Linked DNA regions of Massilia sp. METH4. The protein of the gene in region 1 interacts with the protein of each later gene in a pairwise test. Links are inferred from orthologs where the notes say so. Each region holds a gene or a part of one and is shown in the gene's direction. Other genes may lie near its edges.

Region 1 (5,271 bases):
ACCTCGGCTGCGGCGCCGGCCGGTTCGGGCGCAGGCGCGGCGCGCGCCAGCAAGGCCGACGCCTTGTCCGCCTCGGCCAGCAGCACGTCCAGCGGCGGCACGCGGGCATCCCATTCGATCAACGTCGGCACGGCACCGAAGCGCGCCAGTGCCGCTTCGTACAGGCGCCATACCGGCTCGGCGACCGCCGCGCCATGGTGGTCGATCACCACGTCGGGCGTGACCAGGTGTCCGCCGAGGTGGATTTCACCGACCAGTCCCGGCGGGATCGCCGCCAGCGCGGCAAGCGCATCCTCGCCGTGGTTGCATTGGTTGACGTACAGGTTATTGATGTCGAGCAGCAGGCCGCAGCCCGTGCGCCGCGCCAGCTCGGCCAGGAATTGCGCTTCGCTCATCGTATCGGCCGAAAAGCGCACGTAGGCGGACACGTTCTCGACGAGGATGCGCCGCTTGAGCACCTCCTGCACCTGTGTCACGCGGGCGGCCAGCAGGCCGAGCGTGGCTTCGTCCAGCGGCAGGGGCAGCAGGTCGTGCAGGTGCCGGCCGGGCACGGCGCCCCAGCTCAGGTGTTCGGAAACGAGGAAAGGTTCGATGCGCGCGGCCAGCGCGCGGATGCGTTCCAGGTGTTCCGGCACGATGCCGTGAGCGGAACCCAGGCCGAGACCCACGCCATGCAAGCTGACCGGATAGTCGCGGCGCACGCGCTGCAGCACGTGCACGTCGCGACCGCCCTCGGCCAGGTAATTCTCCGTGTGCACCTCGACCCAGCCGGCGCGTGGCCGGCCAGCCAGGAAATCGGCGTAATGCGCCGCGCGCAGGCCGATACCAGCTGTCGCGGCCATGGCGGTCTTACTTCTCCTTCGGCGGCGGCGTGGTCTTGCCGCCCAGCTTTTCGCAGGTGCCCTTGGCGACCCACTTCCACTCGGTGGGCGCATTGTCGGTTTGCGCCATCGACGCGCAACCGTGGGCGCCATCGGACGAGCCGCAATCGTTCTGGCCGGCCTTCGCCACGCCGTAGCATTTTTCCTTGTCCGCCCCGCCGCCCATCTGTGCGTGCGCAGCGCCCGCCGCGCATGCCGCGGCCAGCGCCGCGGCGATCATCGTCCGCTTGTCCATCGTTTCTCCAATCCAGTCAACAACCTGCCGATTCTAGCGAAAGTTGCTTCAAAAATGGGGACTGTCCCCATTTTTGAAGCAACTATTTTCCGGAAATAAAAAAACCCGCTGTCCACGGGGAACAGCGGGTCAGCGCGTTCGGGGACGCGCTCAAGCAGTGGTGTTGATCCGGTTGCCCAGGTGCGGCGGCAGGTTCGGGGCGCTCGGCGTGGCCGGCAGCGCTGCGATCAGGGCTTCGGCGGAAGCGGCTTGCACGTCCATCGCCTTCTTCAGCACGGCCATGCTGACTTCCTGTTTCGTACCAGTCTCGGCGATCGTCGTCGACAGGCGTGCGATGCTCATTGCATCCATGTTAGCTCCTTTGTGCCGCCCCGTGACGAGGCATTTCCTCGTTTACGGAAGAGTCACAGCGAACTTGAGGCAGGCGGCGCCATTTTTTTCAGCAGCCAGGCCAGCACGGCCTCGCGGTCTCCGAGATCCAGCCATTCGACGTGCGGCGCCGCGTCGGCCGGGCGCGGCAAGGTCGAGGCAACGGCGACGATGTGCGGATCGTCCGGATACAGCGGGCCCTTGTCGCCCACGGCCCGGTGGATTTCCAGTTTATCGATGGGAAAGGCCTTGAAGCCTTCCACCAGGGTCAGGTCGGCCGGCGCCAGCCGCGCCAGTTGCTCGTCCAGCCCCGGTTCCGGCGCGCCGCGCAGTTCGCGGACGATGGCGAAACGGTAAGGCGACGCCACCATCACTTCGGCCGCACCGGCGCGCCGCAGTCGGGCGCTGTCCTTGCCCGGTGGCTCCAGTTCCAGGTCATGGTGGCTGTGCTTGATGACGTTGACCTTGCGGCCCAGTTCGGACAAGCGGCCGACGAGGTATTCCAGCAAGGTCGTCTTGCCGCTGCCGGACCGGCCGACGATGCCGATCACCGGCCCCGCATTCGTGATAGGTGCTGTCTGCATCGCGGCATTATACGCCTGCCGGCCGGTCACGGCACCGCTAGCCGACTGGTCTAATCGGTGCTATATTGCCTTCATGACCACCGCTCACCTCCCCGACGTACGCCGCCACATCCTCGACGTGGCCCACCCGCTGCTGCTCGCCAAGGGCTTCACGGCGGTCGGACTGGCCGAACTGCTGGCGGCGGCAAGGGTGCCGAAGGGTTCGTTCTACCATTACTTCGCCTCGAAAGAGGCATTCGGCGAGGCGATGCTGGAAACGTATTTCGACGAATGCCATGCCAAGATCGATGGCTTGCTGGGCGGTTCCGGCACGGCGGCCGAGCGGTTGATGGCTTATTTCGACGACTGGCTGACATCGCAGACGGACGAGCATGCGCAGAGCCGCTGCCTCGTCGTCAAGCTGGGCGCGGAGGTCAGCGACCTGTCCGAACCGATGCGCGCGGCGCTGGACCGCGGGACGCGCGCGGTAACGGCAAGGCTGGCGGCGACTCTCGCGGCCGGCGCGCAGGACGGCTCGCTGCCCACCCTGCCGGACCCGGCCGGCACGGCGACGGCGCTGTACCAGAACTGGCTCGGCGCCAGCCTGCTGGCGAAGATCCTGCGTGACCGGGCCCCGCTCGATACGGCGATGGCGCAGACACGCACACTGCTGGGACTCGGCTGAGTCCTTTTTTTGATGTTTGCTAGACGACCGGTCTAATTCAAAGGAGCCAACCATGCCGCAAAATAACAACGTGAACCGCCGCATTCTCCTCGCCGCCCGCCCAAAAGGCTTGCCCTCACCTGCCGACCTGCGCATCGAAGAGACCGACGTGCCCGTGCCGGGCGAAGGACAAGTGCTGCTGCGTACCCTGTACCTGTCGCTCGATCCCTATATGCGCAACCTGATGGACGAAGTCGGCCCAGGCTACGCACCGCGCGTGGAGATCGGCGGCACGATGGTAGGCGGCACAGTCAGCCGCGTGGTCCGCTCGCGGCACCCAGGCTTCCAGGAAGGTGAGCTGGTACTCGCCAACGCTGGCTGGCAGGACTACGCGCTCTCCGACAGCAGCGACCTGATGCGGCTAGGCGACATGCCGCATCCGTCGCGCGCGCTGGGCGGGCTGGGCATGCCGGCATTTACCGCCTATGTCGGCCTGCTCGACATCGGCGCGCCGCGGGCCGGCGAGACTGTCGTCGTCGCCGCCGCGACGGGTGCCGTCGGTTCCGTCGTCGGCCAGATCGCCCGGCTCAACGGTGCGCGCGTGGTCGGCATTGCCGGCGGTGCCGACAAGTGCCGCCACGCCATCGAAGAGCTGGGCTTTCACGCCTGCATCGACCGCAACGATCCCGGCTTCGCCCAGCGCCTCGCCGCGGCTTGCCCCGACGGCATCGACGTCTACTTCGAGAATGTCGGCGGCGCCGTGTTCGATGCCGTGGTCCCGCTGCTGAACGTGGGCGCGCGCATTCCCGTATGCGGATTCATCGCCCACTATAACGATGCCGACGGCGCGGCCGGCCCGGACCGGCTGCCGCGCGTGACAGCCGCGATCCTGCAGAAGCGCATCCGCATGCAGGGTTTCATCATCCTGGATCATTACGCCACCCGTTATGAAGCGTTCCGCCGCGACATGGAGGGCTGGCTGGCGGACGGTAGCATCCGCTTGCGGGAAGACGTGGTCGAAGGGCTCGAGAACGCCCCCGCCGCATTCGTCGGCCTGCTGCAGGGGCGCAATTTCGGCAAGCTGGTCGTCCGCGTGGCCGACCAATGATGCTTAGGGCTCCGGCCGGAACGGGCCGTCGTCGCCACCGCCGGCCATCAGGCATAACAGGCCGACACAGGCCAGCACGATGACGAGCGCGCCCGGCTCCGCCGCGGCGGCGTCGGGAGTGTAAGCCGCGCGCACGGGCGCGGCAGCGGCTAGCAGGGGCAACGCTTGCAGAATGTTGAGCTTCATGTGGTCATCCCGGGTGGTTGTCGATATGCCAAGCATGACGAACTTGTATGACCGGGAGATGACTGCCCAATCGTGCGCGACGTTCCGCACCGAAGTTCAGTAAGGCATCCGGTAACGGTAGCCGCGGAATGTAAAGACCGCCCCTTTCGGCTCGAGGCGCACCAGCACCAGGCCGGGCGCGACTTCGTCTCCCTCGCGGCGCAGCACCTTGTCGATCAGGACCAGGCGGTCCGCCGGATTCGGCGAATACATGTAGCCGCTCATCGAGATCGGCGGGATCGCCCGCTGGATCGGTTCGGGCAGGTCGCGAAGCGCCTGCACGTGCTCCTCACCGGCCGGCTCTTCCTTCTTTGCGGCGCGCGCGCCTTCCCCGCGCAGGGGTGGCGGATTCACGCCCGCGACGGGCGACCCGGCATGGACCGGCTGGACGGCGGGCGGTGGCGTGCTGGCGGCCGCCAGCGCCGTTGCTGAAGCAGCTGCGGCAGCAGCCGGCTGCGATACCGGTGGCGCGCGCCTGGCCGGCGTCACGGCCACCTGCGCGGATTGCGCCGGCACCGCCTGCGCAACGGGCAGCTGTGCGGATTGCATCGGCACCGCGTGCGCAACGGGAGCCTGCGCGGATTGCATCGGCACCGCCTGCGCAACGGGCACCTGCGCGGATTGCACCGGCACCGCCTGCACAACGGGAGCCTGCCCGGAGTGCCCAGGCGCAGTCTGCGTCAAGGGCACCTGCGCGGCTGGCACGGCCGCCACCGGCACCACTGGCGGTTGGGCGGGGGCGGTCGCCTGCCGCCATATTACGGCGGCAAGCCCGACGATCGCCAGCGCCATCACGGCAAAGGCGGCCGCCAGCGGCTTGCGCAGCGGTGCGGCGCCACCGGCGGGAGCTTGGGGCACGGGCGTGTGGATGCCCGGCGTTTCACCCAGTTGCCGCTCGGCCTGCGCCTTCTTCAGGGCTTCGAGAATATAGGACATGTCACTTCCCTCCGGCCGGCGCCAGCCGGGGTTCCGGTACGTCGCCGAGTAAACTCAGGCGTATGAATGTTTTCGGACCAGCCACGCCGTCCGCCTTCAGTTGCTGGGCCGCCTGGAAGTCGCGCAGGCGCCGCAGCGTCTCGCCCTCGAGGGCCGCGCCGTCCTGCGGCCTGGCGGTGCCGGCCCACTGCGCGAGCCGCCGGGCCAGCCAGTCGACTTCTGGGCCGCGATCGCCGGCGGCCACCTGTTCCCGCCAGCCCGGCGGCGCGCGCCAGAACGTAGTGAAGGTG
Region 2 (5,397 bases), 130 kb from region 1 along the record:
TGACGACGCTGGGCACGATCGCCACGCTGGCGCCGCTGATGGGGCTGTTCGGCACCGTGGTCGGCATGATCGAGATCTTCGGCGCCCAAAATCCCACCGGTGCCAATCCGGCGCAGCTGGCGCACGGCATTTCCGTGGCGCTGTACAACACCGGCTTCGGCCTGGCCATCGCCATGCCCACGCTGGTGTTCTACCGCCACTTCCGCGCGCTGGTCGACAGCTTCGTGATCCAGATGGAGCAGCAGGCCGTGCGCTTCGTCGACGTCGTGCACAACTCCCGTCAGTAAGGGCAGGGCGATGAATTTCCGCAAGGGCCAGCGCCGGGAAGACCCGGAGATCAACCTGATCCCGTTCATCGACGTGCTGCTGGTGATCCTGATCTTCCTGATGGTGTCGACCACCTACAGCAAGTTCACGGAACTGCAGATCACGCTGCCCACCGCCGATGCGCAGAAGGCGACCCAGCAGCCGGACCAGATCGACGTGACCGTGGATGCGAAAGGCAACTACACGATCAACGGCGAGCCGGTATCGTTCCGCGACGTGGCCGGCCTGGCCTCGGTGCTGAAGGCGGCCGCGCAGCCGGGCAGCGACCCGGTGGTGGTCGTCAATGCCGACCAGTTCGCCATGCACCAGATGGTGGTCAACGTGATGGAAGCGGCGCGCATCGCCGGCTTCGGCAAGTTGACGTTCGCGGCGCAGACGGGGAGCGGGAAGTAGGCGTGATATTTTCCTCTCAGACCCCGGAGCAAGACCTGGGGACGGACGCGACGGGTCCGTCCCCAGCACCTGCCTCCGGGGCAAGGATGTGTTGCCGGCTGTTCCGGCTATTCCTTACCCAATGACCCTCGAATCCACCCTCACCCGCGCCTGGCAGAAGCGCGGTCCGCTCGCCTGTGCGCTGTACCCCGTGTCGCTGCTGTTCCGCGCGCTGGCCGCGCTGCGCCGCCGCCTGTACCGCGGCGGCATCCTGAAATCGACGCGCCTGCCGGTGCCCGTGGTGGTGGTCGGCAATATCTATATCGGCGGCACCGGCAAGACGCCGTTGACGATCTGGCTGGTCGAGCGCCTGCGCGCCGCCGGCTTCCAGCCCGGCGTGATCTCGCGTGGCTTCGGCAGCCAGGGCGACGCGCCGCGGCCCGTGACCGCGCTGTCCACTCCGGCCGAGGTGGGCGACGAGCCCGTGCTGATCGCCACGCGCGCCGCGTGCCCCGTCTTCGTGGGCCGCAACCGCGCCGCGGCGGGGCTGGCGCTGCTGGCCGCGCACCCCGAAGTGAACGTGATCGTCACCGACGACGGCTTGCAGCACTACGCGCTGCAACGCGACGTGGAAGTGGTGCTGTTCGATGGCCGCGGCGTGGGCAACGGCTGGACCTTGCCCGCCGGCCCGCTGCGCGAGCCGCCTTCGCGCCGTCGCGATGTCACGGTGGTCAACGCGCCGGCGCTGACGCCGCGGCTGGCCGCCAAGGTCGGCGGCCAGCCGCACCTGATGACCCTGGAGGGCGAGTTCGCCGAACGCCTCGCCGACCGGCGCGAGCGCGTGCCGCTGCGCTATATCGGCGGCCGGGGCAGGGTGGCCGCCGCCGCCGGCATCGGCAACCCGAAGCGCTTTTTCCGCATGCTGGCCGACGCCGGCCTGCAGTTCCAGGAACTGCCGCTGCCCGATCATCACGATTTCCTCGACCGGCCGTTCGCGCGGGTGGACGCGGAGGTGATCTTGATGACCGAGAAGGATGCAGTAAAATGCGCACAAATCGAAGAACTCAGAAACGATCCGCGGCTGTGGGTCGTTCCGGTCGGCGCGCAGCTCGATGCGGCGCTGGCCTCGCACATTGTGGAGAAATGCCGTGGACGCACGTTTGCTTGACATCCTGGTCTGCCCTGTTTGCAAGGGCCCGCTGGAATACGATAAGAAAGCCCAGGAAATGATCTGCCGCGGCGACCGCCTGGCCTATCCGATCCGCGACGGCATCCCGATCATGTGGGCAGACGAAGCCCGCACGCTGCAGGATACCGTGGAATAAGCGGGTGGAATGAGCCGATCGTGAGCTTCACCGTCATCATTCCCGCGCGGCTGGCGTCGACCCGCCTGCCGAACAAACCGCTGGCCGACCTTGGCGGCAAGCCGATGGTCGTGCGCGTGGCCGAGCGGGCCGCGCTGTCCGGCGCGGCCCGCATCGTCGTGGCCACCGACCACCCATCGATCATGGAAGCCTGTGCCGCGCACGGCGTCGAAGCGCGGCTGACGCGCGCCGACCATCCGTCCGGCACCGACCGCATCGCCGAGGTGGCGCAGGCGCTCGGCCTGCCGCCCTCGGCCGTGGTCGTCAACCTGCAGGGCGACGAGCCGCTGATCGACCCGGCGCTGCTGGCCGACTGCGCCGCGCGCATCGATGCGGGCGTGCCAATGGCCACCTGCGCCCATCCGATCGACGACGCTGCCGATGCCTTCAATCCGAACGTGGTCAAGGTAGTCCTGGACAAGGCGGGCCGCGCGCTGTACTTCAGCCGCGCCACGATTCCCTGGGCGCGCGATGCCTTCGCGCAGTCCAAGGATGCGCTGCCTTCCGGCTATGTGCCGTTGCGCCACATCGGCCTGTACGCCTACCGCAACGATTTCCTGCAAGCCTATCCGCGGCTCGACGTGTCGCCGCTCGAGACCATTGAGGCCCTCGAGCAGCTGCGCGTGCTGTGGCATGGCCATCCTATCGCCGTGCACGTCACCGGCGCCGCGCCGGCACCCGGCGTCGATACTCCCGAAGACCTGGAACGCGTTCGCGCTCACTTCGGCTGAGCGTTTGGCGTTTTTGCACGTCGGCGCCATTCCCGAAGTGGCGTTGGGCCAGCCTTTTGTGGTAAGTTTCGTCACAACTGATACATCTACCATCAAACTATTAAAATTGTTTTAGGAATCTTCATGCGTCTCATTCTGTTAGGACCACCCGGCGCCGGCAAGGGCACCCAGGCCAACTTCATCAAGGAAAAGTACAACATTCCTCAGATTTCGACCGGTGACATGCTGCGGGCCGCCATCAAGGCCGGCACGGAGCTGGGGATCGCCGCCAAGGCGGTCATGGACGCTGGGCAGCTGGTTTCCGACGACATCATCATCGGCCTCGTCAAGAACCGCCTGAAGGAAGCGGACTGCGCGAACGGCTACCTGTTCGACGGCTTCCCGCGCACGATCGCCCAGGCCGACGCGATGAAGGATGCCGGCGTGAAGATCGACTACGTGCTGGAAATCGACGTGCCGGACGAACAGATCATCGAGCGCATGAGCGGCCGCCGCTGCCACCAGGGTTCCGGCCGCGTGTACCACGTGAAGTTCAACCCGCCCAAGGTGGATGGCGTGGACGACGTGACGGGCGAACCGCTGGTGCAGCGCGACGACGACCGCGCCGAGACCGTGAAGAAGCGCCTGGACGTGTACCACAACCAGACTGAAGTGCTGCTCGGCTATTACAACGAGTGGGCCAAGTCGGGCGACCCGGTCGCTCCCAAATACCGCAAGATCGAAGGCGTTGGCGCGGTGGAGGAAATCCGCGATCGCGCATTCGCCGCACTGGCGGAATAAGAAACACGAGACGGGCCCGCGCGGTCCGTTTTTTTTTGCCGGCCCCCTTTTGGCCGCACAGCCGTACGCCTTGCCGTACGCAGGTATTCGCAAGCATCGTTTCGTCTGCATCGTTTCGTTTGCCGCTAGCGCGGCGTGATGAAGTCCGATTGGCACCATTCGACAACGTTGGTTCATAAAGGGGGGAGATATGGCAGCAGGTCTGTGGTTTGCGGTGGCGTGTGGCGTCATCGCGGTGATATACGGGCTGTACTCGCGCAACTGGATCCTGGGGCAGGACGCGGGCAATGCCCGCATGCAGGAGATCGCCCTGGCGATCCAGCAGGGCGCCAGCGCCTACCTGACGCGGCAGTACCGCACCATCGCCATCGTTGGCGTCATCCTCCTCGTTGCCATCTTCCTCCTGCTCGGCGTGCAGACCGCGCTGGGCTTCCTGATCGGCGCGGTGCTGTCCGGCGCCTGCGGCTTCATCGGCATGAACGTGTCGGTGCGGGCCAATGTGCGCACGGCGCAGGCCGCCTCAAGAAGCTTGAACGACGCGCTCGACGTGGCCTTCAAGAGCGGCGCGATCACCGGCCTGCTCGTGGTGGGCCTGGGCCTGCTGGGCGTGGCCCTGTTCTACTGGATGCTGACGGCCTTTGCCGGCAGTGCGTATCCTTCGCCAGGGCTGTCGCCGCACGACGTGATCAAGCCGCTGATCGGCCTGGCTTTCGGCGCGTCGCTGATCTCGATCTTCGCCCGGCTGGGCGGCGGCATCTTCACCAAGGGCGCCGACGTGGGCGCCGACCTGGTGGGCAAGGTGGAGGCGGGCATCCCGGAGGATGACCCGCGCAACCCGGCCGTGATCGCCGACAACGTGGGCGACAACGTGGGCGACTGCGCCGGCATGGCGGCCGACCTGTTCGAAACCTATGTGGTGACCCTGATCGCCACCATGCTGCTCGGTGCGCTGATGGTTACCGACGCCACGGCCGAGGCGATCCTGTACCCGCTGCTGCTGGGCGGCGTGTCGATCCTGGCGTCGATCGTCGGCTGCCTGTTCGTCAAGGCCAAGCCGGGCAAGAAGATCATGTCTGCGCTGTACACGGGGCTGTGGTGGGCGGCGATCCTGTCGCTGATCGGCTTCGCCATCGTCACGTGGCTGGTGTGGACCGACTACACGATGCGCTGGCAGATGATTGGCGCCACGCTGGTGGGCATCGTGCTCACGGGCCTGATGGTGTACATCACCGAGTTCTACACGGGCACCGATTTCAAGCCGGTGCGTCACATCGCCGAAGCGTCGACGACCGGGCATGGCACCAACATCATCGCCGGGCTGGGCGTGTCGATGAAATCGACCGCATACCCCGTGCTGGCCGTGTGCATCGCCATCCTGGTGTCCTATGAGCTGGCCGGCCTGTACGGCATCGCGATCGCCGCCACCTCGATGCTGTCGATGGCCGGCATCATCGTCGCGCTCGACGCCTATGGGCCGGTGACCGACAACGCCGGCGGCATTGCCGAGATGTCCGGCATGCCCGATTCCGTGCGCGCCATCACCGACCCGCTCGACGCCGTCGGCAACACCACAAAGGCCGTCACGAAGGGTTATGCGATCGGTTCGGCCGGCCTGGCGGCGTTGGTGCTGTTCGCCGATTACACCCATGCGCTGGACGCGCGCAACATCAGTATCGCATTCGACCTGTCCAATCCGATGGTGATCGTGGGCCTGTTCATCGGCGGGCTGATCCCCTACCTGTTCGGCGCGATGGCGATGGAAGCGGTGGGGCGGGCGGCTGGCGCGGTGGTGGTCGAGGTGCGCCGGCAGTTCCGCGAGATCC

Evidence for each region. The genes of interacting proteins can lie anywhere in the genome.
Region 2: the proteins of V6Z91_RS14640 (region 1) and kdsB interact in binary tests that used the Escherichia coli proteins (3 or more experiments, as listed by UniProt). The link is inferred for Massilia sp. METH4 from one-to-one orthologs.

The regions. Positions count from the first base shown.
Region 1 is NZ_CP146614.1:3,327,271-3,332,541, reverse strand. What follows is about bases 1,239-3,937. They hold V6Z91_RS14640 (TetR/AcrR family transcriptional regulator), read left to right. Parts: upstream 1,239-2,142; coding sequence 2,143-2,733; downstream 2,734-3,937. Other genes in these bases: V6Z91_RS14630 (hypothetical protein), read right to left, coding at 3,824-3,937; V6Z91_RS14635 (NADP-dependent oxidoreductase), read left to right, coding at 2,786-3,820; mobB (molybdopterin-guanine dinucleotide biosynthesis protein B), read right to left, coding at 1,521-2,069; V6Z91_RS14650 (YjfB family protein), read right to left, coding at 1,267-1,467. Also shown: V6Z91_RS14660 (DUF692 family multinuclear iron-containing protein), read right to left, coding at 1-842; V6Z91_RS14655 (DUF2282 domain-containing protein), read right to left, coding at 850-1,116; more of V6Z91_RS14630, read right to left, coding at 3,938-4,006; V6Z91_RS14625 (general secretion pathway protein GspB), read right to left, coding at 4,103-4,981; V6Z91_RS14620 (AAA family ATPase), read right to left, coding at 4,983-5,271. UniProt on the Escherichia coli protein: Involved in response to both electrophiles and reactive chlorine species (RCS). Represses the transcription of the nemRA-gloA operon by binding to the NemR box.
Region 2 is NZ_CP146614.1:3,458,199-3,463,595, forward strand. The notes cover bases 1,095-3,919. They hold kdsB (3-deoxy-manno-octulosonate cytidylyltransferase), read left to right. Parts: upstream 1,095-2,044; coding sequence 2,045-2,794; downstream 2,795-3,919. Other genes in these bases: lpxK (tetraacyldisaccharide 4'-kinase), read left to right, coding at 1,095-1,867; V6Z91_RS15200 (Trm112 family protein), read left to right, coding at 1,848-2,024; adk (adenylate kinase), read left to right, coding at 2,918-3,574; V6Z91_RS15215 (sodium-translocating pyrophosphatase), read left to right, coding at 3,765-3,919. Also shown: V6Z91_RS15185 (MotA/TolQ/ExbB proton channel family protein), read left to right, coding at 1-287; V6Z91_RS15190 (biopolymer transporter ExbD), read left to right, coding at 298-720; more of lpxK, read left to right, coding at 842-1,094; more of V6Z91_RS15215, read left to right, coding at 3,920-5,397. UniProt on the Escherichia coli protein: Activates KDO (a required 8-carbon sugar) for incorporation into bacterial lipopolysaccharide in Gram-negative bacteria.